Regions from separate parts of the Micromonospora sp. WMMD710 genome, predicted to be linked through region 2. Evidence: riboswitches for the same ligand, from Rfam matches in the RefSeq annotation. Region 2 holds a riboswitch; each other region holds the start of a gene.
What was found. Region 2 has a riboswitch for cyclic di-AMP ahead of O7620_RS22240 (hypothetical protein). Riboswitches for the same ligand answer to the same signal wherever they lie in the genome.
Positions count from the first base shown of each region.

Region 1: another riboswitch for cyclic di-AMP. It lies ahead of O7620_RS24510 (C40 family peptidase); the one in region 2 lies ahead of O7620_RS22240 (hypothetical protein).
Region 3: another riboswitch for cyclic di-AMP. It lies ahead of O7620_RS02150 (hypothetical protein); the one in region 2 lies ahead of O7620_RS22240 (hypothetical protein).

Region 1 is NZ_JARUBD010000001.1:5,289,353-5,295,865, forward strand. It holds tRNA gene O7620_RS24490 (tRNA-Gly) at 2-75, opposite strand; partial or broken gene O7620_RS24495 (zinc metalloprotease) at 267-1,108, shown strand; gene O7620_RS24500 (pyridoxamine 5'-phosphate oxidase family protein) at 1,185-1,742, opposite strand; gene dcd (dCTP deaminase) at 1,842-2,420, shown strand; gene O7620_RS24510 (C40 family peptidase) at 2,499-3,539, opposite strand; cyclic di-AMP (ydaO/yuaA leader) riboswitch at 3,553-3,688, opposite strand; gene O7620_RS24515 (peptidoglycan recognition family protein) at 3,923-5,905, shown strand; gene O7620_RS24520 (C40 family peptidase) at 5,961-6,513, opposite strand, start outside.
Region 2 is NZ_JARUBD010000001.1:4,812,438-4,823,415, reverse strand. It holds gene O7620_RS22245 (carbonic anhydrase) at 1-340, shown strand, start outside; gene O7620_RS22240 (hypothetical protein) at 398-1,417, opposite strand; cyclic di-AMP (ydaO/yuaA leader) riboswitch at 1,422-1,552, opposite strand; gene O7620_RS22235 (YibE/F family protein) at 1,719-3,089, opposite strand; gene O7620_RS22230 (copper-translocating P-type ATPase) at 3,404-5,434, shown strand; gene O7620_RS22225 (metal-sensitive transcriptional regulator) at 5,441-5,737, opposite strand; gene O7620_RS22220 (copper ion binding protein) at 5,833-6,060, shown strand; gene O7620_RS22215 (hypothetical protein) at 6,057-7,004, shown strand; gene O7620_RS22210 (heavy metal translocating P-type ATPase) at 7,017-9,263, shown strand; gene O7620_RS22205 (CsbD family protein) at 9,339-9,512, shown strand; gene O7620_RS22200 (hypothetical protein) at 9,799-9,954, opposite strand; gene O7620_RS22195 (hypothetical protein) at 10,353-10,613, shown strand; gene O7620_RS22190 (hypothetical protein) at 10,658-10,858, opposite strand.
Region 3 is NZ_JARUBD010000001.1:430,579-441,556, forward strand. It holds gene O7620_RS02140 (SRPBCC family protein) at 1-15, shown strand, start outside; gene O7620_RS02145 (hypothetical protein) at 453-1,109, opposite strand; gene O7620_RS02150 (hypothetical protein) at 1,233-2,249, opposite strand; cyclic di-AMP (ydaO/yuaA leader) riboswitch at 2,306-2,437, opposite strand; gene O7620_RS02155 (cation diffusion facilitator family transporter) at 2,580-3,497, opposite strand; gene O7620_RS02160 (AAA family ATPase) at 3,605-5,722, opposite strand; gene O7620_RS02165 (alpha/beta hydrolase) at 5,831-6,772, opposite strand; gene O7620_RS02170 (carbonic anhydrase) at 6,923-7,546, shown strand; gene O7620_RS02175 (hypothetical protein) at 7,686-8,015, opposite strand; gene O7620_RS02180 (DUF3145 domain-containing protein) at 8,322-8,813, shown strand; gene O7620_RS02185 (glycoside hydrolase family 3 protein) at 8,911-10,647, shown strand; gene O7620_RS02190 (hypothetical protein) at 10,725-10,943, shown strand.

The DNA.
Region 1 (6,513 bases), 470 kb from region 2:
GTGGAGCGGGTGACGGGAATCGAACCCGCACTGTCAGCTTGGGAAGCTGATGTTCTGCCATTGAACTACACCCGCAGGCGGGACCACTGTACCCGAGTCACCCAGCCGGTGCACCCAGGCACCCCCACGGCACGCATGCAGGGAGAAGTTTCCAGACGGCAACATATGGTCGTTCTCGAATGCGTCGATGGGTTGTAACGTCTGCCACACGTTCCCAGCCACGGCGTGACACACCCCCTGCCGCGCCGCCAGAAAGAGGTGGGCCCATGGGACTCCGTCCCAACCTGCTGACCCGGCGTGCCGCCGGTGTCGCGTCGACGACCCTCGCGTTGCTGCTCAGCACCGCTGCCGTGGGCGTCGTTCCGGCTGCCTCGGCCGTCTCCGCAGCGCCCGGTGGCGCCTGCGCGGAGCCAGCCGACAGTCACACCAACGCCCGGGTCAAGCCGGGCGCCGCGGCCCGGCACGACCCGAACGAGCTGACCGCGAAGCAGGTCCGTGAGCGGGACGCCGACCTCGCGGCGGCGCTGCGCGAGCGCGCCAACTTCCGCACCGGCGCCGGCGCGACGGCCCTGGCCACGGTCACCATCCCGGTGGTGGTGCACGTGATCCAGGAGAACAGCACCCGGGCCGGCGGCAACATCCCTGACTCGATGAGCGGTCGATGAAGTCCGCACTGCGGGTCGGCGGCAAGAACACGCTCAATATCTACCTGGGTGAACTGAGCGACGACCTGCTGGGTTGGGCGACCTTCCCGCAGCGGAAGCTCGCCAGCACCGACGGCGTGGTCGCGCTTAACGAGTCGCTGCCGGGCGGCACCGCCACCAACTACAACCAGGGCGACACCGGCACCCACGAGGTCGGCCACTGGCTGAACCTCTACCACACCTTCCAGGGTGGCTGCGGCGGCTCGGGTGACAGCGTCAGCGACACCCCGGCGGAGGCGTCGCCCGCGTACCAGTGCCCGACCGGGCGCGACACCTGCTCGGCGACCGGGCTGGACCCGATCACCAACTTCATGGACTACACCTACGACTCGTGCATGTACCAGTTCACGCCGGGCCAGGCCAGCCGCATGCTGACCGCCTGGAACGCGTACCGCGCGGCGTAGCTTTCCCGCGTACAAGCCGGTGCCGGCTCCGTCACGACGGAGCCGGCACCGGCTTTTCCCCAGGACCGGGCCGCGGTCAGGCGGCCGTGCACTGAACGTCACGGCTGAGACGGGTCGGGCGCGTCTGCGGTACGGCGGCCGGCGCGACCGGCGCCGGCGGAGCCTGCGGGTCGAGCCACACCCGGACGGCCGGCCGCCCCGGCGGCACCCCCGGGACGCCGGCGATGTGCTGCTCGCGGCGGGTCAGCATCGCCACGTCGACGGTGAACTCGAACAACCGCCAGTCGGCGTGCGGCTCGGCTCGGGCACCCTGCGCCAGCCGGGCCAACTGGGCCGGATCGGTCACCGGACGGGCGCGACCCGCCACGTACGCCTCGTCGTCGCTCTCCTCCGGCGGGAACGAGTGCAACGCGTAGCGGCCGTCGCGTTCGAGGTCACGGCGCTTCGGAGAGTCGATGACGAAGCAGAACAGACCCTCGTCGGTGATGACCGGGGAGACCGGGTGGACCCGGGGCCCGCCGTCGGCGCGGACCGTGGCCAGGTAGCCGAAGCCCGGCCCGTACTGCTGCAGGAGAACGCGGATCCCGTCGGCGAGGCGGGGCTCGTCGGCGGCGAATTCGGACCAGGAAGCCATGCGGGCATTCTATCGAACAAATGTACGAGCAGCGACCTCGACGCGCTGGTCACCGGCACCGAATCCGGGCGCCGCGCGAGACGCCGCTATGGTGGTCCGATGCTGCTCTCCGACCGCGACCTGGTCTCCGAGATCAAGGCCGGCACGCTGGGCCTGGAGCCCTTCGAGCCCATGCTGGTCCAACCGTCCAGCATTGACGTACGACTCGACCGGCTGTTCCGGGTCTTCAACAACCACCTCTACACCCACATCGACCCGGCGATGCAGCAGGACGACCTGACCTCGGTGGTCGAGGTGCCCGACGGCGAACCGTTCGTCCTGCACCCGGGGGAGTTCGTGCTCGCCTCGACGCTCGAGGTCATCTCGCTGGGCGACCAGCTCGCCGGCCGGCTCGAGGGGAAGAGCTCACTGGGCCGACTCGGTCTGCTCACCCACTCCACCGCCGGCTTCATCGACCCGGGCTTCTCCGGGCACGTGACGCTGGAGCTGTCCAACGTGGCGAACCTGCCGATCACGCTCTGGCCGGGCATGAAGATCGGCCAGCTGTGCATCTTCCGGCTCTCCTCGCCGGCCGAGCACCCGTACGGCTCGGTGGTGTACGGCTCGCGCTACCAGGGGCAGCGGGGGCCGACGCCCAGCCGCGCCTGGCAGCACTGGCGTACCTGGCCGACCCGCTGACCCGCGACGCACGACCGGGCAGACGCCGAGGGCCCGCCGCGAACGGATCGCGGCGGGCCCTCGGGCGTCCGGGCTGGGTCAGCCTGGGCGGCCGTAGCTGTGGATCGGGCCGTCGCCGACCTTCTTCATCTTGACGGGCTGACCGGCCTGGGGGGCGTGCACCACCCAGCCATTGCCGACGTACATGCCGACGTGGTGGATGTCGCTGTAGTAGAAGACCAGGTCACCGGGGAGCAGGTCGCCCTTGCTGACGTTCTTGGTCACCCGGCTCTGCGCGGCGGCGTTGTGCGGCAGCGACACCCCGGCCTTGGCCCAGGCGGCCAGCATCAGCCCGGAGCAGTCGTACGAGTTCGGACCCTCGGCACCCCACACGTAGGGCTTACCGATCTGGGCGCAGGCGAACTTGACCGCCGTGCCCGCGGCACCTCCGGGATAGCTGGCCGGGCAGGGCGCGGGACGCAGCGGGCCGCCGCCACCGTTGCCGTACACCTTGAGGCGCAGCTTCTGCAGGCGGTCGATCTCCTCGTTGATCTGCTTCTTCTTCGCCGCCAACTGCGCCTCGGTACGGCCCAGTTGGGTCACCATCTCGTCCAGCGGCGCCTTCTGCGCGGCCAGTTCGTCACGCAGGTCGGCCACCTGGCGGACGTCCTGCTGCTGGTTGTGCGCGAACCGGTCGAGCATCTCGAGCTGCCCGACCACCTCGCTCGGCGACCGGCTGCCGAGCACCGCGTTGACGGTGGAGACGTTCTCGCCCTTGTACGCACGCACGGCCAGGGCGCTGACCTTGTCCATCGCGGCGTCGACCTGACGCTCCAGGGGAGCGATCCGGGCGGCCAGGGCGTCGGCCTGCTTGCGCTTGACGGCGAGGTCGGCCCGGGTGGCGTTGTGCCGTTCGATGATGGGTTCGAGTTTGTTCCAGTCGGCGTCGATCTGGCGCTCGATCTCGGCGACGGACGGGTCGGCGTGGGCCGCCGTGGCGCTGCCCGTCAGGACGACGGCGACGCCGACCAGTGCGGCGAGAGCGTTGGTGAAGCGGGACCAGCGTGGGCGCGGCACGATCGTTGTCGGGCCGGCTGCTGCCGGCCGCTCGGACGGCGGCCGCGGGGCATGGAGTGCCACCGGGGTTCCGTTCTCCTTCTTCCTGACCGCCTACCGGGTTAGCTGACGGGTTCGGGCGGGAAGTCGGCGCCCTACCGCAGTGGCTGCGGATTCACCCCGAGGAACCTGGGTCCCCGGTTCGTTCGGAAACGACTCGGCGGTGTCGGTCCGTCACCGCCCGGGGTGGGCGGACCTGCTATCGGGCCGACGAATGACCAGCGTAGAGACGCCCGTTACCGATCCGCAACCCGTGCGGCCGTGACACTCCGTACCGATCGGAGAGGGTCGCCGGCGATAGGCGAAGATTTCCTTCCGAACGCGTCGATACATGGAAAGGTATTGACGCGGACTCCCGGGCGGCGCGAAGGTGACCTCACCTTTGTCCGTGGAATCTAGGGGGTTCGATGCACCGTCCAACCCTGTCCGCCGGCCGGCGCGCCCTGCTCGCCGCCGCCGTGGTCGCCGCCGCGACCGGGGTACCGCTACCCGCCGGCGCGGCCGCCGCCGCACCCACCGTCGACCGTCAACAGCGGTACGCCGCCGCGGCAGCGGAGTACGGCGTACCGATCGACGTGCTGCTCGGCGTCTCCTACCTGGAGTCGCGCTGGGACAGCAACGCCGGCACACCGAGCACCAGCGGCGGCTACGGCCCGATGCACCTGACCGACGCCCGCCACGTGGCCGCCCTGCCCGGGCGCGGTCACCACGACGCCGGCACCGAGGACCCGCGCGGCGACGACTCCCGTCCGGCGCTGGCACCCGCGCCCCCGCAGGCCGCGGACCCCGCACCACCCGGCACCGCGTTGCAGACCGTGGACACCGCCGCCACCCTGACCGGCGCGGCGCCGGAGTCGCTGCGCACCGACCCCGACGTCAACATCCGGGGCGGGGCGGCGCTGCTGGCCGCGTACCAGAAGGAGCTAGGTGCCCCGGTGGGCGCCGGCACCGACCCGGCCACCTGGTACGGCGCGGTGGCCCGCTACGCCGGCGCGGACAGCGCCGACGCGGCGGCGGCCTTCGCCGACGAGGTCTTCACGACGATCGGCGCCGGCGAGTCCCGGGTGACCGACGACGGCCAACGGATCACCCTGCCGGCCCGCGCGGTACAGCCGGAGCGTTCCTGGCTGGACCGGCTGGGCCTGCGCCGGCTGGCCCGACCGGACGGGCTGGAATGCCCCCGCACCGTCTCCTGCGAATGGATCCCGGCGCCCTACGAGGCGTTCGGCGACGGGGACTACGGCAACCACGACCTCTCCGACCGGCCCGCCCGGCAGAAGATCGAGTACATCGTCATCCACGACACCGAGGCGAGCTGGGCGACCACCCTGAAACTCGTTCAGGACCCGACCTACGTGAGCTGGCACTACTCACTGCGCTCGGTGGACGGGCACATCGCCCAGCACGTGAAGACCAAGGACGTCGGCTGGCACGCCGGCAACTGGTACGTCAACGCCAAGTCGATCGGCCTGGAACACGAGGGCTTCGCCGCGCAGGGCACCTGGTACACCGAGGCGATGTACCGGACCTCGGCGAAACTCGTCCGGCACCTCGCGCTGCGGCTCGGCATCCCGCTGGACCGCCAGCACATCATCGGCCACGACAACGTGCCCGGCACCATCGCGTCGACCGTTCGCGGGATGCACTGGGACCCGGGGCCCTACTGGGACTGGTCGCACTACTTCGACCTGCTGCACGCGCCGCGACTGGACACCGGCACCCCGGCCACCGGGCTGGTCCGGATCGACCCGGACCCCGCCACCAACCAACCGGTGTTCACGGGATGCGTCACCCCCGGCGTGCCGTGCGCGCCGCGCGGCTCCTCGTCGGTGGTGCTGCACACCGCGCCGTCCGCCGACGCGCCCCTGGTCAACGACATCGCACTACGCCCGGACGGCACCCCGAACACCATGGAGGTGTCGGATCACGGCGCCCGGGCCTCCGCCGGCCAGACGTACGCGTTGGCCGGCCGGCAGGGGGACTGGACGGCCATCTGGTACCTCGGACAACGCGCCTGGTTCCACAACCCGGCGTCCGCGCCGACGGCCAGGTGGACCGTGGGCGTGGTGGCCACCCCGAAGCCCGGACGGGCCACCATCCCCGTGTACGGGCGGGCGTACCCGGAGCAGGCGGCCTACCCGGCCGGCGTGCCCTACCAGACGATCTCCCCACTTCAGTACACCCTCGCCGCCGGGCAGCGGTACGCCGTCGGCGCGGTACTGGCCGGCGAGTACTACCGGGCCAGCACGTTCGACGGGTCCTCGCCCGGCGACTGGACGGTGATCCGCGGCGAGAACCGGTACGCGCAGATCCAGTTCGGCCACCGCATCATGTACGTCAACCTGGCCGACGTGCAGCTCCTGCCGTGCCCGGCGGGCGCACCCCGCTGAGAAACCGCGACGGCCCCCGGTCGGTGACCGGGGGCCGTCGTCGTGCCTGGGCGGATCAGCCGGGTCTGCGGAAACCGGCGACCGGCATGGTGAGGCTAGCCACCGTCACCGGTCTTCCGGCGCGGGGCGCGTGCACCATCAGGTTGTTGCCCAGGTACAGGCCGACGTGGCGCAGGTCGCCGTAGAAGAAGACCAGGTCACCGGGGCGAGCGTCGGCCCGAGAGACGGCCTTACCCTCGTTCCACTGGGCGCCGGTGTAGTGGGTGAGGTAGATCCCGGCCGACTTGTAGGCGTACTGGGTCAGACCCGAGCAGTCGAATGCGTTCGGGCCGACGGCACCCCAGACGTACGGGTCGCCGACCTGCTGGCAGGCGGTCTTGATCGCCTTCTGGGCGGCGGTGCTGGCGACACCGTTGATGGTCGGGCAACCGGCGGTCTTGATCGTGGTCTTCGGCAGGGACGCCTCGAGCTTCTTGATCTCGGCGTCGATCTGCTTCTTCTTGGCGGCCAACTCGTTCTGCTGCTTGGTCTGGGTGGCGATCAGCGCGTCCAGCTTCTGCTTCTCGCCGTCGTACTTGGCTCGCACGGCGAGCACACCCGCGACCTCC
Region 2 (10,978 bases):
GTGCGGCGCGGTCCAGGCGGCCCGGGAGGTCACCGCCACCGGCGTCGCACCGGCGGGGCACCTGGGCGCGGTGGTCGACGCCGTCCTGCCCAGCCTCCGTCGGGCCGCCGCCGAGGGGGTCGACGACATCGACGGCATCGTCGACATTCACATCGCGCAGACCGTCGAGACGTTGCTCGGGCAGTCGTCCGTGCTGGCCGACGAGGTGGCGCGGGGACGGTGCGCGGTAGTGGGCGTGTCGTACCGGCTGGCCGCCGGAGTGGTGCGCCCGGTCGCCGCCGTCCCGGCCGGCGTGGCGACGCTCGACGTGCCCGACGGGTCTGCGGCGGCAGCCGCCTGACGCGACGAGGGCCGCCCCGCGTGACGCGGGACGGCCCTCGACAGCGAGAGGTGCGGGTCAGAGCATCGACATGTGGACGTGGTCGGTGTGGTCCGAGTCCCCGCTGTACGACTTCCAGCCGGTTGCCGGGAACCAGATCTGCCGGTTCCAGATCACGTAGTAGATGCCGAGGCGGTCGGCGTTACGGATGAGGAATGCGGCAACGTTGTTGCCGTACATGCGGGTGTCGTCGTTGTGCCACGGGCTGAAGCCGCTCTTCTGCAACGACCAGTCGCAGGCGCGGCCCTTCGGGTGCTCCCACGGCCCGCCGGGGCGGTAGCAGCCGACGAACCGGTTGAAGCCGGCCTTCTTGACCTCCTTGTACGCGTGCAGCGTGCGCGGCGTGATGCAGCCGGAGGTGGTGGGGTCGTTCTCGCTGCAGGACTCGGACTTCCACTCACCGTCGACGGTCCGGCCGGGGCCGATCGCGGCGACCCGTGAGGTGGCGTCCACCAGACCGCCGGTGAAGCCCTGGCCGCCGACCAGGGCGAGCGCCTTGTCCGCGTCGCGCTTCTCCTTGGCCATCAGGGCGGCCTGCTTCTGCTGCTCGCGGACCTCCGCGTCGAGGGCCAGCTTGGCCTGCTCGGCGCGAAACTTCACCGCGTTGACCTCGGCGAGCTTCTTCTCGTTGACCATGTTCATCTCGTCGAGCGTGGCGACGCGCCGGACGAACGAGTCGGGGGCGTCGCTCTCCAGCAGCATCGCGATCGCGCCGATCCGACCGGTCCGGTACGACTGGGCGGCGATCTGACCGACCTGCGGGGCCAGGGCCTCCAGGTCGGCCTTCGCGCGGTCCACCTCGTGCGAGAGTTCGAGCTGTCGCTTCTTGGACTTGTCCAGCTTGGACTTGGCGGCGACGTAGTCCCGGTTGGTCTTCTCGATGACGTCGGTGAGCAGCTTGGGCTCGCCGTCCTCCTCGTGCCCGGACGGCGTGGGAGTCGTCGGGGCGGCGTGCGCGGGGAGGGGCCCGGCGAGCACGGTCAGTGCGGCGATCACGGCCACCACCGGTGTCAACCAGCGGCGTAGGGGTGCCGTCACAATGTTCCCTTCCGTCGACCGCCGACCGGGTTAGCTGACGGGTTCGGGGCGGAAGTGGCCCCTACCGCTGTCGCGGATTCACCCCACGTACCTGGGTTCCCGGCTCGCCGGTTGGCGATTGGGCGGTGGTACCGCAGGCGCCGCTTCGCGCCTTCGGCGGTGACCGGCAGCGAGGTTACCCGAGAGTCGACCGCCTGAGCTACGTCCCGATGCCGACTAAAAGCGTCATTTCGCCATGGCGTTGAGTGACCAGTGATGCGGTTCTCAGGCCGGATGCCCGATCTGGTCACGCTGAGGAGTGTCACCATGCCGTATCCGTGCTCCTGTTCGGCTCTGGCCACCGGTCGGTGGCGGTGGGCGGGGGTGTGGGCCCCGTCGGGTCCGGTCCGTCCGGTGGACCCGTGCGGGGGGAGCTCAGGGCGGCCAGCGCTTCCGCCCGGTCCGGCCGGGGCCGCCCGGCGGGGGCGTCGTCGGCCGGCGCGGCAGCCGACCGGCCGGCGGCGGTCACCACCGCGGCGAGCCCGGTGGTCAGCGGTACGGCGGCGATCAGGCCGAGGGTGGCGACCGCGCTGCGGACGATCTCCTGCGCGAGGAACTCGCTGGTGAGGATCTGGCCGAGGGGGCGCGTGTCGGCGGTGAGCAGGAGCAGCAGGGGCAGCGAGGCGCCCGCGTACGCCAGCACGATGGTGTTGACCGTGGAGGCGATGTGGGCCCGGCCGACCCGGGTGGCCGCCCGGTAGAGCTGCAACCGGGTCAGGCCGGGGTTGGCGTTCGCCAGCTCGGTGACGGTGGCCGCCTGGGTGACCGTCACGTCGTCGAGCACCCCGAGCGAACCGATGATGATCCCGGCGAGGAGCAGGCCGTGCAGGTCCACGTCGGCCTGGAACATCGACAGCGTGGTGGCGTCCTCGCTGCCGAAGCCGGTCAGGTGGGTGGCGGCGGTGGCGATGGTGGCCAGCACGCCGGTGAGCACCAGGCTGCCCAGGGTGCCGAGCACGGCGACCGAGGTCTGCGCGGTCACCCCGTGCGTCAGGTAGAGCACCACGAACATGATCAGCGCGGCGCCGACGACCGCCACGAGCAGCGGTGACCGACCGGCCGCGATGCCCGGCAGCACGAAGGTGAGCAGGATGGCGAAGCTCGCGGCCAGCCCGGCGAGCGCGGCCAGGCCACGCCACCGGCCGAACGCCACGATCGCGGCGGCGAAGACCACCGCGAGCCACACCAGCGGCGTGCCGCGCTGGTGTTCGGCGATGTTCCAGCTGCTGGCGCTGGGATCGGCCGGGTCGTTCAGCTCGACCAGGATGACCTCGTCGCCGACGTCGACCCGGGGCGCCCCCGGGCCGTCCGGTACCGGAGTCTGGACCTGCTGCCCGGCACTCGGCCCGTTCTGCACCCGGACGTCCACGGTGCCGCACGGCCCGTCGCCGGCGTCCGGTGTGCCCTCCGGGGTCTGCGGCGTGGGCGGGCACGGCTCGGTCACCACACGGGTCACGGTGCCCTGGTAGCGCGGGACGTCCGCGCCGCCGCCGGTCTCCGGCGTGCCGTCGCGGGGCCAGAGCACCAGCGCCGCGACCACCGTGGCGACGAACAGGGGTACCACCGTCGCGACGAGGATCCGTCGTACCCGGGGCGGGGCGGACGGAGCGGAACGGGTGTGGTCGGAACCCAATGCGAGACTCCCAACGAATCCGGTGCGGGGTACGTGCCGACGGGCCGGTCGGTTCACCGCCGCCGCGGTATTGCGGCGGCGGGCGCGACGGATCGCTGGATGACGACCGTTTGGTCACACACCGTGAACGAGGGGTCGGCTCGGCCGGGGGCGCCGCCGCGTCGAGGCGGTGTCGGCGCCGGACTGCGCGGCGGGATCCGGAGGGCCATCGCCGGAAATGCTAACCAGCCCGGGCGCGGGACGCAGGTCGTGGCGGAGTGTCGGGGGTTGTCGAACAGCCCGCGGGGCGGCGTGCGGGGCTGGATGGTGGAGTCATGCGCGCTGAGTCACCGCAGGACCGGCATCGTGGCGGGCACGACAAGCACGCCGGTCACGATCCGGCGATGTTCCGTCGCCGGTTCTGGGTCTGTCTGGTGCTCACCGTGCCGGTGGTGTTGACCAGTCACCTCGTGGCGGACCGGCTCGGCCTGCGCGGGGATGTTCCGGGGCGTTCCTGGGTGGGGCCGGTGCTCGGCTCGGTGGTGTTCTGGTGGGGTGGCTGGCCGTTCCTGGTCGGTGCGGTCCGGGAGGTCCGGGACCGGGCGCCGGGCATGATGCTGCTGATCGCGATGGCGATCACCGTCGCGTACACCGCGTCGCTGGCCACCAGCGTGGGTGCCTTCGACCTGGACTTCTGGTGGGAGCTGGCGGCGTTGGTCACCATCATGCTGCTCGGGCACTGGCAGGAGATGAAGGCCATCGGACAGGCTCGGGGCGCGCTCGCGGCGCTGGCCGCGCTGCTGCCCGACGACGCCGAGCGGGTGACCGCCGACGGGCGGGTCGAGGCCGTGTCCGTCGGCGAGCTGCGGGTCGGCGATGTGGTGCTGGTCCGCCCGGGCGGTCGGGTGCCGGCCGACGGGGGCATCGTCGACGGCGGCGCGGAGCTGGACGAATCAATGATCACCGGCGAGTCGCGGCCGGTTGCCCGCGCGGTCGGCGACCGGGTGGTGGCGGGCACCGTCGCCACCGACTCGGCGATCCGGGTACGTGTCGAGGCGCTGGGTGCCCAGACGGCCCTCGCCGGCATCCAGCGCATGGTCGCCCAGGCGCAGCGTTCCGGCGGTCGTGCCCAACTGCTGGCCGACCGGTTCGCCGCCGCGTTGTTCTACGTGGCCACCGGCACCGCCGTGCTGACCGTGCTGGTGTGGACGGCGCTCGGCCAGCCCGACGAGGCGGTGGTGCGCGCGGTCACCGTCCTGGTGATCGCCTGCCCGCACGCGCTCGGCCTGGCCATTCCGCTCGTCGTCGCGCTCTCCACCGCGCTTGCCGCGCGATCCGGGATCCTGGTGAAGGACCGGTTGGCGCTGGAGCGGATGCGGACCGTGGGCGCGGTGCTCTTCGACAAGACCGGCACCCTGACCCGGGGCGAGCACGCCGTCACCGACGTGCTGGCCGCGGCGGGTGTCGACCGGGACGAGGCGCTGCGGCTCGCTGCCGGGGTGGAGTCGGACAGCGAGCACCCGTTGGCCCGGGCGATCGTCGCGGCGGCGGGGCCCGCCGGTCCGGCTCGGGCGGCCGGGTTCCGGTCGCTGCCGGGCCGCGGGGTGCAGGCAACCGTCGACGGTACGCGGTACGCGGTGGGTGGGCCGGCGCTGCTCCGCGAGCTGGGGGTGTCCCTCCCGGCCGATCTGGAGGCGGCGATCGGGCACTGGTCGGCGCGCGGTGCGGCGGTGCTGCACCTGGTGCGGCTGCCGGACACCGTGCTCGGCGCGTTCGCGTTGGCCGACGAGGTGCGTCCGGAGGCGCGGCGGGCCGTCGACGAGTTGCGTGCCGAGGGTGTCCGGACCATCGCCATGATCACCGGAGACGCGCGGCCGGTGGCCGAGGCGGTCGCTGCCGAACTCGGGTTCCGTCCCGGCGTCGACGAGGTCTTCGCCGAGGTGCTGCCCGCCGACAAGGACGGCCGGGTGGCCGAACTCCGGCGCCGGGGCCTGACCGTGGCGATGGTCGGCGACGGGGTGAACGACGCGCCCGCCCTGGCCCGCGCGGATGTGGGCATCGCGATCGGTGCGGGCACCGACGTGGCGATCGAGTCGGCCGGGGTGGTGCTCGCCTCGTCGGACCCGCGCGGGGTGGCTGCCGTGGTGCGGCTGTCCCGGGCGTCGTACCGGAAGATGCGGCAGAACCTGGCCTGGGCGGCGGGCTACAACGCGGTGGCGCTGCCGTTGGCGGCCGGGGTGCTGGCCTGGGCCGGGGTGGCGTTGAGCCCGGCGCTGGCCGCGGTGCTGATGTCCGCGTCCACCGTCGTGGTCGCGCTCAACGCCCAGTTGCTGCGGCGGGTGCGGCTCGACCCGGAGCGGGACTGAGGGGCGTCAGCCGCGCTTCATCAGCCGGCCGACCGCGGCCATCATCTCGGTGGCCATCTCGTCGGCGCGGCCCTCGGCGGCGCCCTCGTGCATGCAGTGCCGGGCGTGCCCGTCGAGCAGCCCCAGCGCCACCTTGTCCAGGGCGGCCTGGATCGCGGAGATCTGGGTGAGCACGTCGATGCAGTAGCGGTCGTCGTCGACCATCTTCTCGATCCCCCGGACCTGCCCCTCGACGCGGCGGAGCCGCGCGAGCAGCTGGTCCTTGCTGGCGGTGTACCCGCGGATCGGGGTGGGTGCGGTCATGGCGACCAGGATAGCCTACCCCTGGGGGGTATGGTACGGTCCTTCGTGCGATACCCCCACCGGGTACCGGTAAGCGAGGCGGAGGAGACGGTCCGATGGTCAACACGACGTACCAGGTGCAGGGCATGACCTGTGGGCACTGCGTCAGCGCGGTGAGCGCCGAGGTGGGCGCCCTCGCGGGTGTGCGCGACGTCCAGGTCGATCTCGCCAGCGGCCGGGTCACCGTGAGCAGCGACCAGCCGCTGGACGTGGCGAGCGTCCGGGCCGCCGTCGACGAGGCCGGCTACGACCTCGTGGACGGGTCGTCGGAAGTCCCGGCGTGAGCACGGTGACCCGACTGGGCGGGTTCGCCCTCGCTCTCGTTGCGGTCTTCGGCACGGCGTACGAGGTTGGCCAGGTGGTCGACCCCGAGGTGCCCGCCGTGGAGAGTCGGCACGACGGCGGCGCCACCTCGGCGGGGGGCCACGACGAGACGGCCGACCGGCTCCCCGGCGGCCTGCTCGTCTCCGACCGGGGCTACACCCTCGCCCCGGTCGGCGCCCCGGCCGGCGAGTTCGCCTTCCGGATCGACGGCCCGGACGGCCGCCCGGTCACCCGGTACGACGTGGCGCACGACAAGCGGATGCACCTGATCGTGGCCCGGCGGGACCTCTCCGGTTTCCGCCACGTCCACCCCGACCTCGGCCCGGACGGCACCTGGCGGGTCGCCACCCCGCTGGCCGGCCCCGGCCAGTGGCGTGCCTTCGCCGACTTCGCCCCGACCCGGGGTGAGCCGCTGACCCTCGGTGTCGACGTGACCGTCCCCGGGGAGCTGACCGAGCGGCCGCTGCCCGCACCGGCGACCAGCACCACCGTCGACGGTTACACGGTCACCCTGACCGGCGCGCCGCAGCCCGGCCGCACCTCGTCGCTCACCCTGACCGTCAGCCGTGCCGGGCAGCCGGTCACCGACCTGGAGCCCTACCTGGGCGCGTACGGCCACCTGGTGGCGCTGCGCCGGGGTGACCTCGCGTACCTGCACGTGCACCCGGACGGGACACCCGGCGACGGCCGGACCCGTCCCGGCCCGAACGTCACCTTCCTCGCCGAGGTGCCGTCGACCGGCAGCTACCGGCTCTACCTCGACTTCCGGCACGGCGGGGCGGTGCACACCGCCGAGTTCACCGTCGTCGCCGGCACCGCCCCGACCGGGGGCGACCCCGGCGCGAGCGGACCCGCGCCGACCGGAGGCGCCGAGCACGGCACCCCCGGGCACGGGCACAACTGACGGGACCAGACGATGACCACCACCAGCAGACCCCTGCCCGAGGCGCCGAACCGGATCGAGCTGGCGATCGGGGGGATGACCTGCGCCGCCTGCGCCGCCCGGATCGAGAAGAAGCTGAACCGGATGGACGGGGTGAGCGCCACCGTCAACTACGCCACCGAGAAGGCCACCGTCCGCTACGCCGACGGCGTCACGCCCGACGACCTGATCGACACCGTCCAGAAGACCGGCTACTCGGCGGCGTTGCCGGCCCCGCCGACCGCAGAGCAGCCGGTGGACCCGCTGCGCGGCCCGCGTACCCGGCTGTGGGTGTCGGTGGCGCTCAGCGTGCCCGTGGTCCTGCTGGCCATGGTCCCGGCCTGGCAGTTCGACTACTGGCAGTGGCTGTCGCTGACCCTCGCCGCCCCGGTGGTGGTCTGGGGTGGCCTGCCGTTCCACCGGGCCGCCTGGACCAACCTGCGCCACGGCGCGGCGACCATGGACACGCTGGTCTCGCTCGGCACCCTGGCCGCGTTCGGCTGGTCGCTGTGGGCGCTCTTCCTCGGCGACGCCGGTCTGCCCGGCATGACACACCCGTTCCGCCTCGACATCACCCGCACCGACGGCGCCGGCACCATCTACCTGGAGGCGGCCGCCGGGGTGACGGTGTTCATCCTGGCCGGCCGCTACTTCGAGGCGCGGTCCAAGCGCACCGCCGGCGCGGCCCTGCGCGCCCTCCTCGAACTCGGCGCCAGGGACGTGGCGGTGCTGCGCGACGGCGTGGGGACCCGGATACCGGTGGACCGGCTCGCCGTGGGCGACCGGTTCGTGGTCCGGCCCGGGGAGAAGATCGCCACCGACGGGGTGGTCGACGAGGGCACGTCGGCCGTCGACGCCAGCATGCTGACGGGCGAGTCGGTGCCGGTCGAGGTCGGTCCCGGTGACGGCGTGGTCGGTGCCACGATCAACGCGGGTGGCCGGCTGGTCGTCACCGCCACCCGGGTCGGCGGCGACACCCAGCTCGCCCGGATGGCCGACCTGGTCGAGCAGGCGCAGAGCGGCAAGGCGGCGGTGCAGAGGCTGGCCGACCGGATCTCCGGGGTCTTCGTGCCGATCGTCATCACCCTCGCCGTCGGCACGCTCGGCTGGTGGTTCGGCACCGGTGCCGGCCCGACCGCCGCGTTCACCGCCGCCGTGGCCGTGCTGATCATCGCCTGCCCGTGCGCGCTCGGCCTGGCCACCCCGACCGCGTTGCTGGTCGGCACCGGGCGGGGCGCCCAGCTCGGCGTACTGATCAAGGGGCCGGAGGTGCTGGAGTCGACCCGGCGGGTGGACACCGTGGTGCTGGACAAGACCGGCACCGTGACGACCGGCCGGATGACCCTGGTGGACGCGGTGCCGGCGAGCGGGGAGGACCGCGGCGAGCTGCTCCGGTTGGCCGGGGCGGTGGAGGCCGCCTCCGAGCACCCGATCGCCCGTGCGGTCGCCGCGGGCGCCGCCGAGGCCGGCACGCTGCCTCCGGTCACCGGCTTCGCCAACCTCGAGGGGCTGGGCGTGACCGGCACCGTCGACGGGCGGGTCGTGCTGGTCGGTCGGCCCCGGCTGCTGCGCGAGCGGGGACTCGACGTACCGCCGGAGGTCGAGTGGGCCGTCAGCGACGCGGAGGCCGCCGGCCGGACGGCGATCCTCGCCGGTTGGGACGGGCGGGCCCGAGGGGTCCTCGCGGTCGCCGACGTGGTCCGGCCGACCAGCCGGGCGGCCGTTGCGCGGTTGCGCGCGCTGGGGCTCACCCCGATCCTGCTGACCGGGGACAACGCCACCGTGGCCCGCGCGGTCGCCGCCGAGGTGGGCGTGGACGAGGTGATCGCCGAGGTGCTGCCCGCCGGCAAGGTCGACGTCGTGCAGCGGCTCCAGGCCGAGGGGCGGTCGGTGGCGATGGTCGGTGACGGGGTCAACGACGCCCCGGCGCTGGCCCAGGCCGACCTGGGTCTGGCCATGGGCACCGGCACCGACGTGGCGATCGAGGCGTCCGACCTCACGCTCGTCCGAGGCGACCTGGACGCGGCGGTGGACGCGATCCGACTGTCCCGGCGCACGCTCGGCATCATCCGGGGCAACCTCTTCTGGGCGTTCGGCTACAACGTGGCGGCCCTGCCGTTGGCCGCCGCCGGGCTGCTCAGCCCGATGATCGCCGGCGCCACCATGGCGTTGTCCTCGGTCTTCGTGGTGGCTAACAGCCTGCGCCTGCGCCGGTTCCGCCCGGCTGCTGGTGATCTGTGACGGCGGTAATGGTTGGAGTGGTGACGGCGGGGGTACCTCTGGGGTCGTAGAGACGCTTGCAATTGGAGGTTGGCAATGGGTATCGACGACAAGATCAACAACGCCACCGAGGACGCGACCGGCAAGCTGAAGGAAGGCGCCGGTCGGGCCACCGACAACGAGCAGCTCGAGGCCGAGGGCCGCGCTGACCAGTCCATCGCCAAGCTCAAGCAGGCCGGCGAGAAGATCAAGGACGCCTTCAAGAGCTGACGTACGACGTAACCCGCACGCCGGGCCGGTGATCATTTACCGGCCCGGCGTCGCGCTGACCAGCCGGTCCGAATCAGTGAAGCCGGCATCCGACCCCCTGGCGACATCTTCTCCGGGTCAGTGTCGCCCGCCTTGATGAAGTTGTGGGCGAACGGCTGGCAGGGAGGTGCTTTTAACAACCCCCACTGCCGCTCGCGCTAGCGCCGGCTCCGGGGAGGCCGCTTACGCAGCACGACCGCAATCGCGCCGATCGCGGCCAGGGCAATTCCGCTGATGGCAGGAATCGCTACCGGGCGACGTCGCCCATCTCCTCGGCGCTGCTCAAGACGATGCAGAGCAGCGCCCCGATGGACAGCGCCGTCACCAGCAACAACCCCGCGATCAGGGCGTTCTCCGTGCTGCCAGGTCCCCCGGGCTGGTGCGGCCCGGTACCCGTGGTCACTGGGTCTCGTTCTCCCTCATAGATGGTTCTTGCCTCGGACATGAGCGGACGTGACCGTTCAAGGCGGCCCCGGGGAGTGCCATCCCCGGGAGCCGGCCGCCTTGACCTGGCGAGCCAGGCCGGCTACTTCCGTTGGAGCAATCTAGCTTTCGCACCGGACAGCGACCCCACCACTGAGCGTTCGGCGGCCCGTCTCGCGCGCTCGGTTGGACTGTAACGGCACCTCCCTCCACTACCGACTCGCCCGCGCGTGCGCCAGGGCGTCGCAGCTAGAGGGCAAATGCACATCAGTGCGACAACTTGCGGGGTGTCGCTGTGGATAAGTATGTGGACGCTGTCTGACGGATCGCCGTTTTCGCCGTCGGTGCTCCGCGCAGGTGTGCCAGACGTGCTCCGAGATGAACTACCGGGGGCTGGCCGCCAACTACCTGTCCGGCGCAGAGCAGCGGGACGACGAATCGGGGGTCAAGCTGAATGCCAACGACCTCCGCCAGTGCGGCGCGGCGTACGCGATGCTGGCCGTTGCGCAGGAGTTGAACCGACTCCGCGACGCCGTGAAGGACGTAGCCGACAAGCTCGATGGCCCGGGTGCCTCCGACGCCGGCACGAGCCTCTACTACATCTCCGACTGGCTCAAGGGTGTGGTGGAGAAGCAGTAAGCGGTACGGCAGACGGCCCGGACCTTGGCAGGGTCCGGGCCGTCTCAGCTTTCGTCACGCGCTTGGTGCGGCCGGTGCTTCTTGATCCACGCTTCGACGTCGGCGCGGTCCCAGACTCGCACCTTGCCGCTGGCGACCGTATCAATCGGTGCCGGGAAGGTCGCGCGGTTCGTGATCTCGGTGGCGCGGGTGCGCGACACGCCGCCGAGCATGTCCGCGATGTCGGAGAGCGCCACGAGTCTCACGCCATGACCGTATGTACGTGTTACGTGCGCACGTTGCCACTTCCAAGCTTGACGGTGTGCACGTTGCAAGGGAGGCTGGCGGGGCGACAACCGGATGCGGTCCGGTCACCTGATCAGGGA
Region 3 (10,978 bases), 4.4 Mb from region 2:
CCACCCGCCACCTGACCCGCGCCCTCGCGCCCTCGCGCCTCCGCGCCCTCGCGCCTCCGCGCCCTCGCGCCTCCGCGCCCTCGCGCCTCCGCGCCCTCGCGCCTCCGCGCCCTCGCGCCTCCGCGCCCTCGCGCCTCCGCGCCCTCGCGCCTCCGCGCCCTCGCGCCTCCGCGCCCTCGCGCCTCCGCGCCCCGCGCCTCCGCGCCCTCGCGCCTCCGCGCCCCGCGCCTCCGCGCCCTCGCGCCTCCACGCCCCGCGCCCTCGCGCCTCCACGCCCCGCGCCCTCGCGCCTCCGCGCCCCGCGCCCTCGCGCCTCCGCGCCCCGCGCCCTCGCGCCTCCACGCCCCGCGCCCTCGCGCCTCCGCGCCCCGCGCGGGGCGGACCGGCGGTCCCCTGTCTCGCAAGATCGTGCTCGATCCTGGATGTAGTGGCATCCCGCGGCGCCGAGGCCACTACATCCTGGTTGTAGCGCGATCATGGGCGGCGGGGCCGGTGGGGCCGGTGGGGCCGGTGGGGCCGGTGGGGCCGGCGGGGCCGGTGGGGCCGGCAGGACCGGCAGGACCGGCGGGACCGGCAGGTGCGCGACGGCCGCGGGCGGCGTGGGCGGTGGCCGTGGGGCGGGCGAGCGCGGCAGGGGCGGCGGGGCGGGCGGGGCGGCGGCCCCACGGCTTGTACGTGGAGAGCACCGTCGCGATGATCATCAGGCTGGTCGAGACAGCGGGTGCGATCACCAGGTCGGCACGGTCCCGGGTGGGTAGTGCGGCACCCAGGTCACCGGCGTGGCGCAGGTTCGGGGTGAGCAGGAACAGGACCAGTCCGACCATCACCGTGGTGAGCACGAGTTTGACCAGTACCCAGCGGTAGCGCAGCAGACCCCACGGGGTGAGGAGGGCGCTGGCGACACCGATCAGCCAGACCAGCACGCTCAGCGGCGCGAACAGCACGGTGCCGAGCAGCGCGGTGACCGGGTAGACGGTGGCCGGGTCGGCGCCGCGCTGCACCGCCACGCCGAGGGTGAGCAGCACCAGGTCGGTGCCGAGCCAGCCGAGGGAGGTGACCAGGTGCAGGGTGAGCAGCGCCTTGCGGGCGGTGGGTGGAATTCGAGGCATACCCCGGATGCTGCCCGCCGGGCCCGGCCGGGTCGTCCGACGGCCGGCGACGTCCGGTGTACGCCCGCTGACGTACCCGTGGCCGGCACCCCCGGGTGAGGCGGGCGCCGGCCACGGGTGGGGTCAGTACACCGACAGGTGCACGTGGTTGGTGTGGTCGCTGGCCGGGTCGCCACCCGCCCCGCTGTACGACCTCCATCCGCTGCTCGGCAGCCAGATCTGCCGGTACCAGATCACGTAGAGCACGGCGAGCCGGTCGGCGTTGCGGATGAAGTACGCGGCCAGGTTGTTGCCGTACGTCTTGTCGGCGCCGGTGGCGTCACCGCCGAAGCCGCCCTTGGCCGCGGCGAAGTCGCAGGCCCGGCCCTTGGGGTGTTCGCCGGAGCCGCCGGAGCGGTGACAGGAGACGTAATGGGTGAAGCCGGCCGCCTTGGCCTGGTTGAGGGCGTGCAGGGTGCGGGGGGTGATGCAGCCGCTGGCCGGGGTGGGGTCGTTGATGCTGCACGATTCCGATGGCCAGGAGCCGTCGGAGTTGCGCGGCGCGGCCGTGGCGTTGGCGCTGGAGGTGCCCCGGTTGGAGCCGGTGTCGGCGGTGGTCTGCGGTTTGGGCGTGGTGGCCACGGTGAGAGCCCGTTCGGCCTGTTCCTTGCGCTTGGCCATCACCGCGACCTGCTTGCGCTGCTCGCGGATCTCGCCGTCCAGGGCGACCCGGGTACGGGTGGCCTCGTCCCTGGTGGTGAGCAGGTCGCGCAGCACCCGGTCCTCGTTGGCGGCGACCGCGTCCAGGGCGGCGGCCCGGTCCATGAAGCCTTCCGGGGTGTTGCTGTTGAGCAGCGCCGACATCGCGCCGAGCCGGCCGGTGCGGTAGGCCAGGCCGGCGATCTCGCCGACCTTGCCGCTGCGGACGTTCAGCTCGGCCTCGGTGGTCTTCAGCTGGGTGGTGAGCTGTTGCTGGCGCTGCAGCGAGGTGTCCAGGGCGCGCTTGGCGTCCAGGTAACCCTTGCTGGCGGCTTCCAGTTGGGCCCGGAGGGCGGGGGTGCCGCCCTCCTCGTCACCGTCGGGCGCCGCGGCGGCTCGTTGGCCGGTCGGGGGAGCGGCCGAGGCGGTGCCGGGCGGGAGTGCGATGCCGAGGGCCAGCATCGCGACGATCAGGGCCGCCAGGCGGCCGGCGGGTGGTCGTGCTGGTGCCACTACGCATGTCCTTCCGTCAGCCGCCGACCGGGTTAGCTGACGGGTTCGGGACGGAAGATCCCTACCGCTGACGCGGATGCACCCCAGGAACATGGTTCCCCGGTTCGCCCGCTCGGGCGATTAGGCGGCGGCCGCCACCGGCGCCGGGTGGGCGCCGCCTGGTGGAGGCCGGGACCGAGCCTACCGGTGCTGGTGGGGCCGCTGCAGCCGATGTGACGGACGGTGCGTACGTCGTCACGAAAAACTCGGACCAATCCGAGTGAATCTCCTGAAATGCTGTCACCACTCGACCGAACCGCAGGCACCGGGTGCGGCACCGGGTTCGATCTGCAGCGTGGCGTGCTCGATCCGGAAGTCCTCGTGCAGGGCCGTGCGCGCGGCGCTGAGCACCGTACCGACCTCGGCGCCGGGTGCCATGGTCAGGTGCGCGGAGGCCACCTCCATGCCCGAGGTGAGCGTCCAGACGTGCAGGTCGTGCACCTCGACCACGCCGGGAACCGCGGCGAGTCGGTCGTGTACGGCGGTGACCTGGAGGTGCTCCGGGGCGGCCTGCACCAGGATGCGGACGGCGGCCCGGCCGAGTCGCCAGGTGCGCGGCAGGATGAACACGCCGATGGCGACCGCGACCAGTGGGTCGGCCCACCACCAGTCGGTGACCGTGATGAGCAGTGCCGCGCCGATCACGCCGAGCGAGCCGAGGAGATCGCCGAGCACCTCCAGGTAGGCCCCCTGGAGGTTGATGCTCTCCCGGGCGCCCGCGCGGAGCAGGGCGAAGGCGGCCACGTTGGCGAGCAGGCCGAGTACGGCGACCGTGAGCATCGGGCCGGTCAGCACCTCGTGCGGATCGCCGAACCGGCCGATCGCCTCGATCACCACGTAGACCGCCACGCCGGAGAGCAGGGCGGCGTTGGCCAGCGCGGCGAGCACCTCGAGGCGGTAGAGCCCGAAGGTGCGCTGCGGGTCGCCGGTCGTCCGCCGGGTGGCGGTGATCGCGGCGAGCGCCATGCCGATGCCGAGCACGTCGGTGAACATGTGCCCGGCGTCGGAGAGCAGAGCCAGCGAGCCGGTGTGCAGGGCCGCCACGGCCTCGACCACCATCAGGGTGGCGAGCAGCCCGAACGCCGCCCAGAGCCGGCCCCGGTGCTGCTGCGCCGCGTTGGTGACCGACGCGTGGTGGTGGTCATGACCTGCGCCCACGAAATCCACCCTCCGTCGCCAGTCGGGACCCGGTCAAATGTATGCGCACATCGCTATGTATGCAAGTGTACGGTCGACGGGCGGCCGACGGTGCCCGCCAGGGCGGATCAGCCGGTCGGGTCGATGGTGGTGAGCCGCTGCGTGGCCCGGGAGAGCGCGACGTAGAGCGTCCGTACGCCGGCGCCCGGATCCGCCCGGATCTCGCTCGGAGCCACCAGCACCACCCCGTCGTACTCCATGCCCTTGGCCTCCAGGCTGGTCACCACCTGCAGGCGCGGCGCGCCGAGCGTGCCCAGCCAGCCGGCGACCTCGTCGCGGCGGGGGACCGGCGTGATCACCCCGACCGTGCCGTCCACCTCCGCCAGCAGGGCGGTGGCGGCCTCCACGACGGCGGTCTCCAACCCGGTCGCCGGCACCACCAGCTCGACCGGGTCGACCCCGGTGGAGCGGACGGCGGTCGGCAACGGCAGGTCCGGGTAGAGCCGGCGGATCTCCGCCGCCGCCACCGCGAAGATCTCCGAGGAGTTGCGGTAGTTGGTGGTGAGCGTGAAGTCGGCCCGCTTGCGCCGGCCCAGCGCCTGGTCGCGCGCACGGGTCAGCTCCTCCGGGTCACCGGTCCACGCCGTCTGCGCCGGATCGCCCACCACCGTCCAGGAGGCCAACCGGCCGCGCCGGCCGATCATGCGCCACTGCATCGGCGAGACGTCCTGCGCCTCGTCGACCACCACGTGCGCGTACTCCCGGTAGTCCTCCGGCCGCTCCCGGGCCGCCGCCCGGGCGGCCCGCTGCCGGTCCGCGGCGGTGCTCAGCTCGCGGACCCCGCCCGCGAGCTGGAACGGGTCGCGCCGGGCCCGCGCCGGCTGCGCGGGCCGGCCGAGCAGGGCGTCCAGCTCGTCCAGCAGCGCCACGTCGGCGATGGTCAGACCCGTGGAGTCCAGATCCCGGTACGCCGCGCCCAGCAGCCGGATCTCCGCGCCGGAGAGGATCCCGCCCGCGTAACGGCGCAGGCGCTCCGGCCGGGCCAGCCAACCGAGCACGTGCCGGGGGTGCAGACGTGGCCACCACGCCTTGAGGAACTCGCGGAACTCCGGCCGCTCGGCGACCTCGTCCTCGAAGGCCCGCTGCTCCGGCAGCCGGCCGATGTTCAGCCGGCGGGCCTGCGCCCAGAGCGCGGCGAACACCCCGTCGAAGCCGGCCCGGCGTACCTCGTTGCGCCGCGCGCCCCGGTGCAGCACGCGATCCCGGATCCCGTCCAGCTCGGCCCGGTCCAGTCGCAGCAGCGAACCCCGGTACAACAGTCGCAACTCGCCCGGACCGCCCGGCACCGCGTCGCGCACCGCCCGCTCCAACACCCGGCGCATCCGCAGCGAGCCCTTCACCGCCGCCACCTGCGGCGGGTCGGTACGGGTGGCGGTCATGCCGGGGAAGAGCGTCCCCAGCGAGTGCAGGGTCGCGGTGTCCTCACCGAGCGACGGCAGCACCGAGGCGATGTACTCGACGAAGACCGAGGACGGGCCGACCACCAGGATGCCGCCGCCGGCGTACCGGCTGCGGTCGGAGTACAGCAGGAAGGCCGCCCGGTGCAGGGCGACCGCGGTCTTGCCGGTGCCCGGGCCGCCGGCGACGATCGTCACCCCGGAGCTGGGCGAGCGGATCGCCTCGTCCTGCTCCCGCTGGATCGTCGCCACGATGTCGCGCATGCCCCGGCCGGTGGCCCGGGACAGGGTGGCCAGCAGCGCGCCGTCGCCGACCACCGTCATCCCCTCGGGGGCGGCGCTCGGGTCGAGCAGGTCGTCCTCGATGCGGGTGACCTGCTCGGCGCGGGACTGGATGGTGCGGCGACGCACCACGCCCAGCGGCTGGTTCGGGGTGGCCTGGTAGAAGGCGGCGGCGGCCGGCGCGCGCCAGTCGACGACCAGCGTGGTGGCGTTCTCGTCGCGGATGCCGAGCCGCCCGACGTGCAGCGTCTGACCCTCCCGCAGGTCCAGCCGGCCGAAGACCAGCCCCTCGTGCTCGGCGTCCAGGGTATGCCGCCGCTGCGCGGCGTGGAAGACCATCGCGTCGCGCTCGACGAGCGCGCCGAACGTGCCCACCCGCGCCATCCGGTAGCCGTCCCGCTCGGCCAGTACCGCCGACCGGCGCAGCTCGGCCAGCCGGGCGTACACCCGGTCGAGGTGCCGTTGCTCGACGGCGATCTCCTGCTCCAGGACGGTCTGGTCGGTCAACGCACGCTCCTTCGGGGTCGCCGGCAAGCGGCGCGAACCGCGCGGGCCAACCGCAGAAGGGTACGGCCCCCGGCCCGGCCCGCCGCGCCCGAGGTGCGCGAACGTGGCTCAGGCACCCGCGCCGGCGGTGGTCGCGCCGCCCAGTCGCGGCGGCGCCTCGGCGAGTACGCGGTGCAGGACGCCGGTCAACGCGGCGTTCACCTCGTCCGGGCGTTCCATCATCAGCATGTGACCGGCACCCGGGCAGACGGTCAGCTCGGTGGCCGGTAGGGCCGCGGCGATCGACTCGGCGCACGGCGGCGGGGTCAGCCGGTCCCGGTCGCCGACCAGGGCGGCCGCCGGCAGGTGAGCCAGCGCGGCGAGAGTGTCCAGCCGGTGCTGGGCGCCGATGGACGCGCGGAAACCGCCGATGGAGCGCAGCGAGGCGCGGGCCACCGCCGAGGTCACCAACCGGATGTCGGCCGGTTCGCAGTGGTTGCCGAAGAGCATCCACCGGATGCTGGGTTGCAGGGCGCGCAGCAGCGCCCGGGGTGCCCGCCAGGACCCGCAGCGGGCCAGCACTCCCGCGCCGGTCGTCTCGGCCAGTCGGATCAGTCGGGCGATCCGCGGCGAGAGCCCGTACACCGTGTGCGTGTGCCCCTCGGCGGTCGTCGAGACGAAGACCAGCCCGGCCGTGCGGGCGGCGAAGTGCGCGGGGTGGCGGTGCGCGTACTCCATGATCGTCATACCGCCCATCGAGTGCCCCACCAGGACGATCCGCCCGGACGGCGCCACCGTGTCAATCACCGTGGCCAGGTCGTCGCCGAGTTGGGCCAGGGTGGCTGTCGGCAGTGCCATGCAGCTGGACCGCCCGTGGCCCCGCGCGTCGTAGGTGACCACCCGCACCCCGCCGGCGGGCGCGCTGAGGGCGTCGACCTGCCGGTGCCAACTGCGGCCGTCGAGCGTCCAGCCGTGCAGCAAAATGGCCGTGACCTGGGCATCTGCCGGCCCTGCCGCCTCCACGTGCAGCCGCACACCGTCGGGCAGACCGACCTCGAACCGCTCCGGCATCGCCACCTCCCCCAGGGCCGCCCGGCACCACCAGCACCGGGATACCCGGCGGTAACACCGGCTACCCGCCATCAGACCACGTCAATCGCGCCGTGGCGAACATTCCCGACCTCGCCCGTCAACCGCGGACGGCGGGCCAAGCTGAACGGCATGGAGTCGGCGGGACAGGGACGGCAGGCCGGCGGCACGCCCCGCGCCGCGCTGGCCGAACTGCTCGCCGGCAACCGACGGTTCGTCAGCGGACAACCGATCCACGGACACGACGTGACGGCCGCCGCGGCGACGGCCTCCGGCGACCAGCAGCCGTACGCGGTGGTGCTCGGCTGCATCGACTCACGGGTGCCGCTGGAGGCGATCTTCGACCAGACCTTCGGTGCGATCTGCGTGATCCGTACCGGTGGGCACGTGCTCGACCGCGCCGTCTGCGGCTCCATCGAGTACGTCGTGGGCCAACTCGGCGTACCGCTGGTGATGGTGCTCGGCCACGAGCGGTGCGGCGCGGTCGGCGCCGCGGTGGACGCGCTGCGTGGCGGGGAACGTCCCGGAGGCTCCCTCGCCCACCTGGTCGACGAGATCGCGCCAGCGGTCCTGGAGGTGGGGCTGGACGACCCGGCGGTGCTCCCGCTGGCGATCCGCCGGCACGTCCGGCGCACGGTGGACGCGCTGCGGGTCGACGACCTCCTCGCCGGGCCGGTCGCCGCGGAGCGGGTGGCCGTGGTGGGCGGCCTCTACGACCTGGCCACCGGCGAAGTCGTCCTGCTCGACCCGACCTGAACGGCGCGGCCCGGCGCCACGTGGCCCGGCCGCGGTCGAGTCAAGGCGCGCGCCGAACCCTGTCGCTACGGGTGCGGACGCGAAACCGCCCGCCGGGACATCCCGGCGGGCGGTTTCAGGCGTTGCGGTGGGGGAGGGCTCAGCCCTCGAAGACGCCGGCCGCGACCAGACGCTTCTCGGTGGCCTCCCAGCCGTCGTTCGGGTGGGTGGTGGCCAGGGTGTTGATCTCCGCCCGGATCTTGGCGGCGTGGCCGGCGGCGGCCAGCACCCGGATCTCCTCGACGAAGGCGTCGGAGTCGGTGCGCAGGTGCGCGGTCTTGCCGTTGGTCAGGTTCCGCACGTAGGCGTGCTTGCCGCCGTTGAGCGGGATGAGGTACTTGAACTCGCCCAGCACGCTGAGGGCGCCACCCTGGCCAGCCTGGCCGGCCCGGACGGACGCGCGCGCGGTCTTAGAGGTGTTGCTCGCCACGGAGGTACTCCTTGCAAGACGTACGGGAGGACTGGACGTCCGGGGGCTGTGTGCGGGCCACACAGACTCGGCCCGCGAAGGTGTAACGCGGCATAAGCCGCCGGTGGAACTGTACACGACCACGACATCAGGCTGGTCGTCGCGGTGTCCTGAGAGGCAACGGAGACCACCCGTCCGGCTATTCCACCCGGCGTTTTTTCCGATTCCCTGGCGCACCATCCGTCACACAAGTCATCATGTGTTGCAGCAACCACTCGGTGGACGAGGTCGTAGGGGAAGACGCACCTCGCTCTCCGGGAGGTCACCGTGCCAACGCGTGGCGTCGTATACGTCCACTCGACCCCGCTCGCCGTGTGCTCGCACGTCGAGTGGGCGATCGCGCGCGTCCTAGCCGCGCCGGTCAACCTGCAGTGGACGACTCAGCCCGTCGATCCCGGCGCCCGCCGGGCCGAATGCGGGTGGACCGGCCGTCCGGGAACGGGCGCCGAGCTGGCTGCTGCCCTACGGCAGTGGCCCATGATCCGTTTCGAGGTGACCGAGGAGCCGAGTCCCGGCGTGGACGGCGAACGCTTCATGTACGTGCCGGCCCGTGGCCTGTTCCGGGCCACCGTCGGCGCGGCCGGTGACATCCAGCTCGGCGAGGACCGGCTGCGGGCGCTGATGGCTGGCTCCCGCGCCCCGGAGGCGCTGGCGCACGCCCTGGACAAGGCGCTCGGCACTGCCTGGGACGCCGACCTGGAGCCCTATCGCTACGCCGGTGACGGCGCCCCGGTGACCTTGCTCACCAGGGTCGGTTGACCCGGGCACCGGTCACCTGCCCGCATGCCGTCCGGCCGGCCACCTGTCCCGGCCGACCGGTAAGGTCAAGTTGCCCCGATAAGGGGGAACTGGTGGGATAGGCGGCGTGCCGATTCGCCCGCGTCGCGCCAGCGTCGCCGTCGCCGCCCTGACCGCCCTGCTCGTCTCCGGCTGTACGGGTTCCCCGGACCGCCCCGAGCCGACGCCCGGCCCGACCGGCACCTCCGCCGGTCCGAGCGCACCCGCCGCGTCGACGCCGCCCGGTGATCCCGCCGCCCGTGCCGCCGCCCTGGCCGCCACGCTCTCCGACGAGGATCTGGTCGGCCAGGTGCTGATGCCGTACGCGTACGGCGACTCCGCGACGAAGGTCTCACCCGGCTCGGCGGCCGGCAACCAGGCCCTCGCCGGTGTCGACACCCCCGCCGAGATGATCGCCCGGTACCGGCTCGGTGGGCTGATCCTGGTCGGCTTCAGCGCCGACGACCCGACCAAGGGCAACCAGGAGACCACCAACGTCGACAACCCGAAGCAGGTGCACGACCTCACCGCGGGGCTGCGCGCCGCCGCCGGCCGGCTCGCCACCGGCCCGGCACCCTTCCTGGTCGGCACCGACCAGGAGTACGGCGTCGTCACCCGCATCACCGACGGCGTCACCGTGCTGCCCAGCGCCCTCGCGGCCGGGGCGGCCGGCGACCCGAAGCTCACCGAGGCCGCCTGGCGGGCCGCCGGCGCCGAGCTGGCCGCCATGGGGATCAACGTGGACTTCGCCCCGGTGGCCGACGTGCTGGCCACCCGCAGCACCGTGATCGGCTCCCGGTCGTACGGCGCGGACCCCAAGCAGGCCGCCGCGCAGGTCGGCGGCGCCGTCCGGGGCCTGCAGGCGGGTGGCGTGGCGGCCACCCTGAAGCACTTCCCCGGGCACGGCCACAGCGCCGACGACTCGCACCAGGACCTGCCGGTGCTCACCCAGTCCGCGGCGGCCCTGCAGAGCGGCGCGTGGCCGCCGTTCACCGCCGGTATCGACGCCGGGGCGATGGCCGTCATGTCCGGCCACCTGGACGCGCGGGCCATCGACCCGGGCACCCCGGCGACCTTCTCGCACAAGCTGCTCACCGACGTGCTGCGCGGCCAACTCGGCTTCCAGGGCGTCGTGATCACCGACGGGATGAACATGCCGCCGGCCAAGCGCTGGGCCCCCGGCGAGGCCGCCGTCCGCGCGTTGAACGCCGGCAACGACCTGATCCTGATGACCCCGAACGTCGGCCAGGCGTACGACGGGCTGCTCGCCGCGCTGCGCGGTGGGTCGCTGCCCCGGACCCGGCTCGTCGAGGCCGTCACCCGGGTGCTCACCATGAAGTTCCGGCTCGCGGAGCTGCCCACCGCGCCGATGTCCACGCTCAACATCCCGGCGCACCGGTCGGCGGCGGAGGCGCTGGCCGCCGGTGCGGTCACCGTGCTGCGGGGCGCCTGCGGCGGCGCGATCCGTGGGCCGGTGACCGTCACCTCGTCCGACGGTCGGGACGGCACCCGGGCGGCGCTCACCGCCGCCCTGACCGCGGCCGGTGTGTCGGTCAAGGCCAGCGGCGGCACGGTCGTGCACCTGGTGGGCTACGGCGACGGCACCTCCGATCTGCGCGCCGACGCCGCCGTCACGGTCGCCATGGACACCCCGTACGTGCTGGCCAAGGCCACGTCGCCGACCCTGCTGGCGACGTACTCCTCCAGCCGGGCGTCGATGACCGCGTTGGCCGCCGTGCTGGCCGGCAAGGCCCGACCGGGCGGCCGGTCCCCGGTGGCGGTGCCCGGCCTGCCCGCCACGACCTGCGGCACCTGACCCGTCCGACCGTTCCCGGGCCGGCGCGCGCGGAAAACGCCTCGCGTCGGCGACGCCGGCCTGGGAGCCTCGAGGCCATGTCAGCGGCACAGGGCTTCCGGTACGACCAGCGTGCCGACGGCACGGTGGTGATCACGCACCACGGGCGGGTGGCCGGCACGTTGCGCGGCGCCCGGGCGGCGGAGTTCCTCGCCGAGGTCGACGACGACCCGCAGCTCGTGATGGCCCGCTGGACCGGCAACTACCGGCGGGGCAACGAGCGCACCGCGAAGCAGCACCCCCGCAACCGGGCCTGAACGCCCGGAAGGGCCCCCGCTCGTGCGGGGGCCCT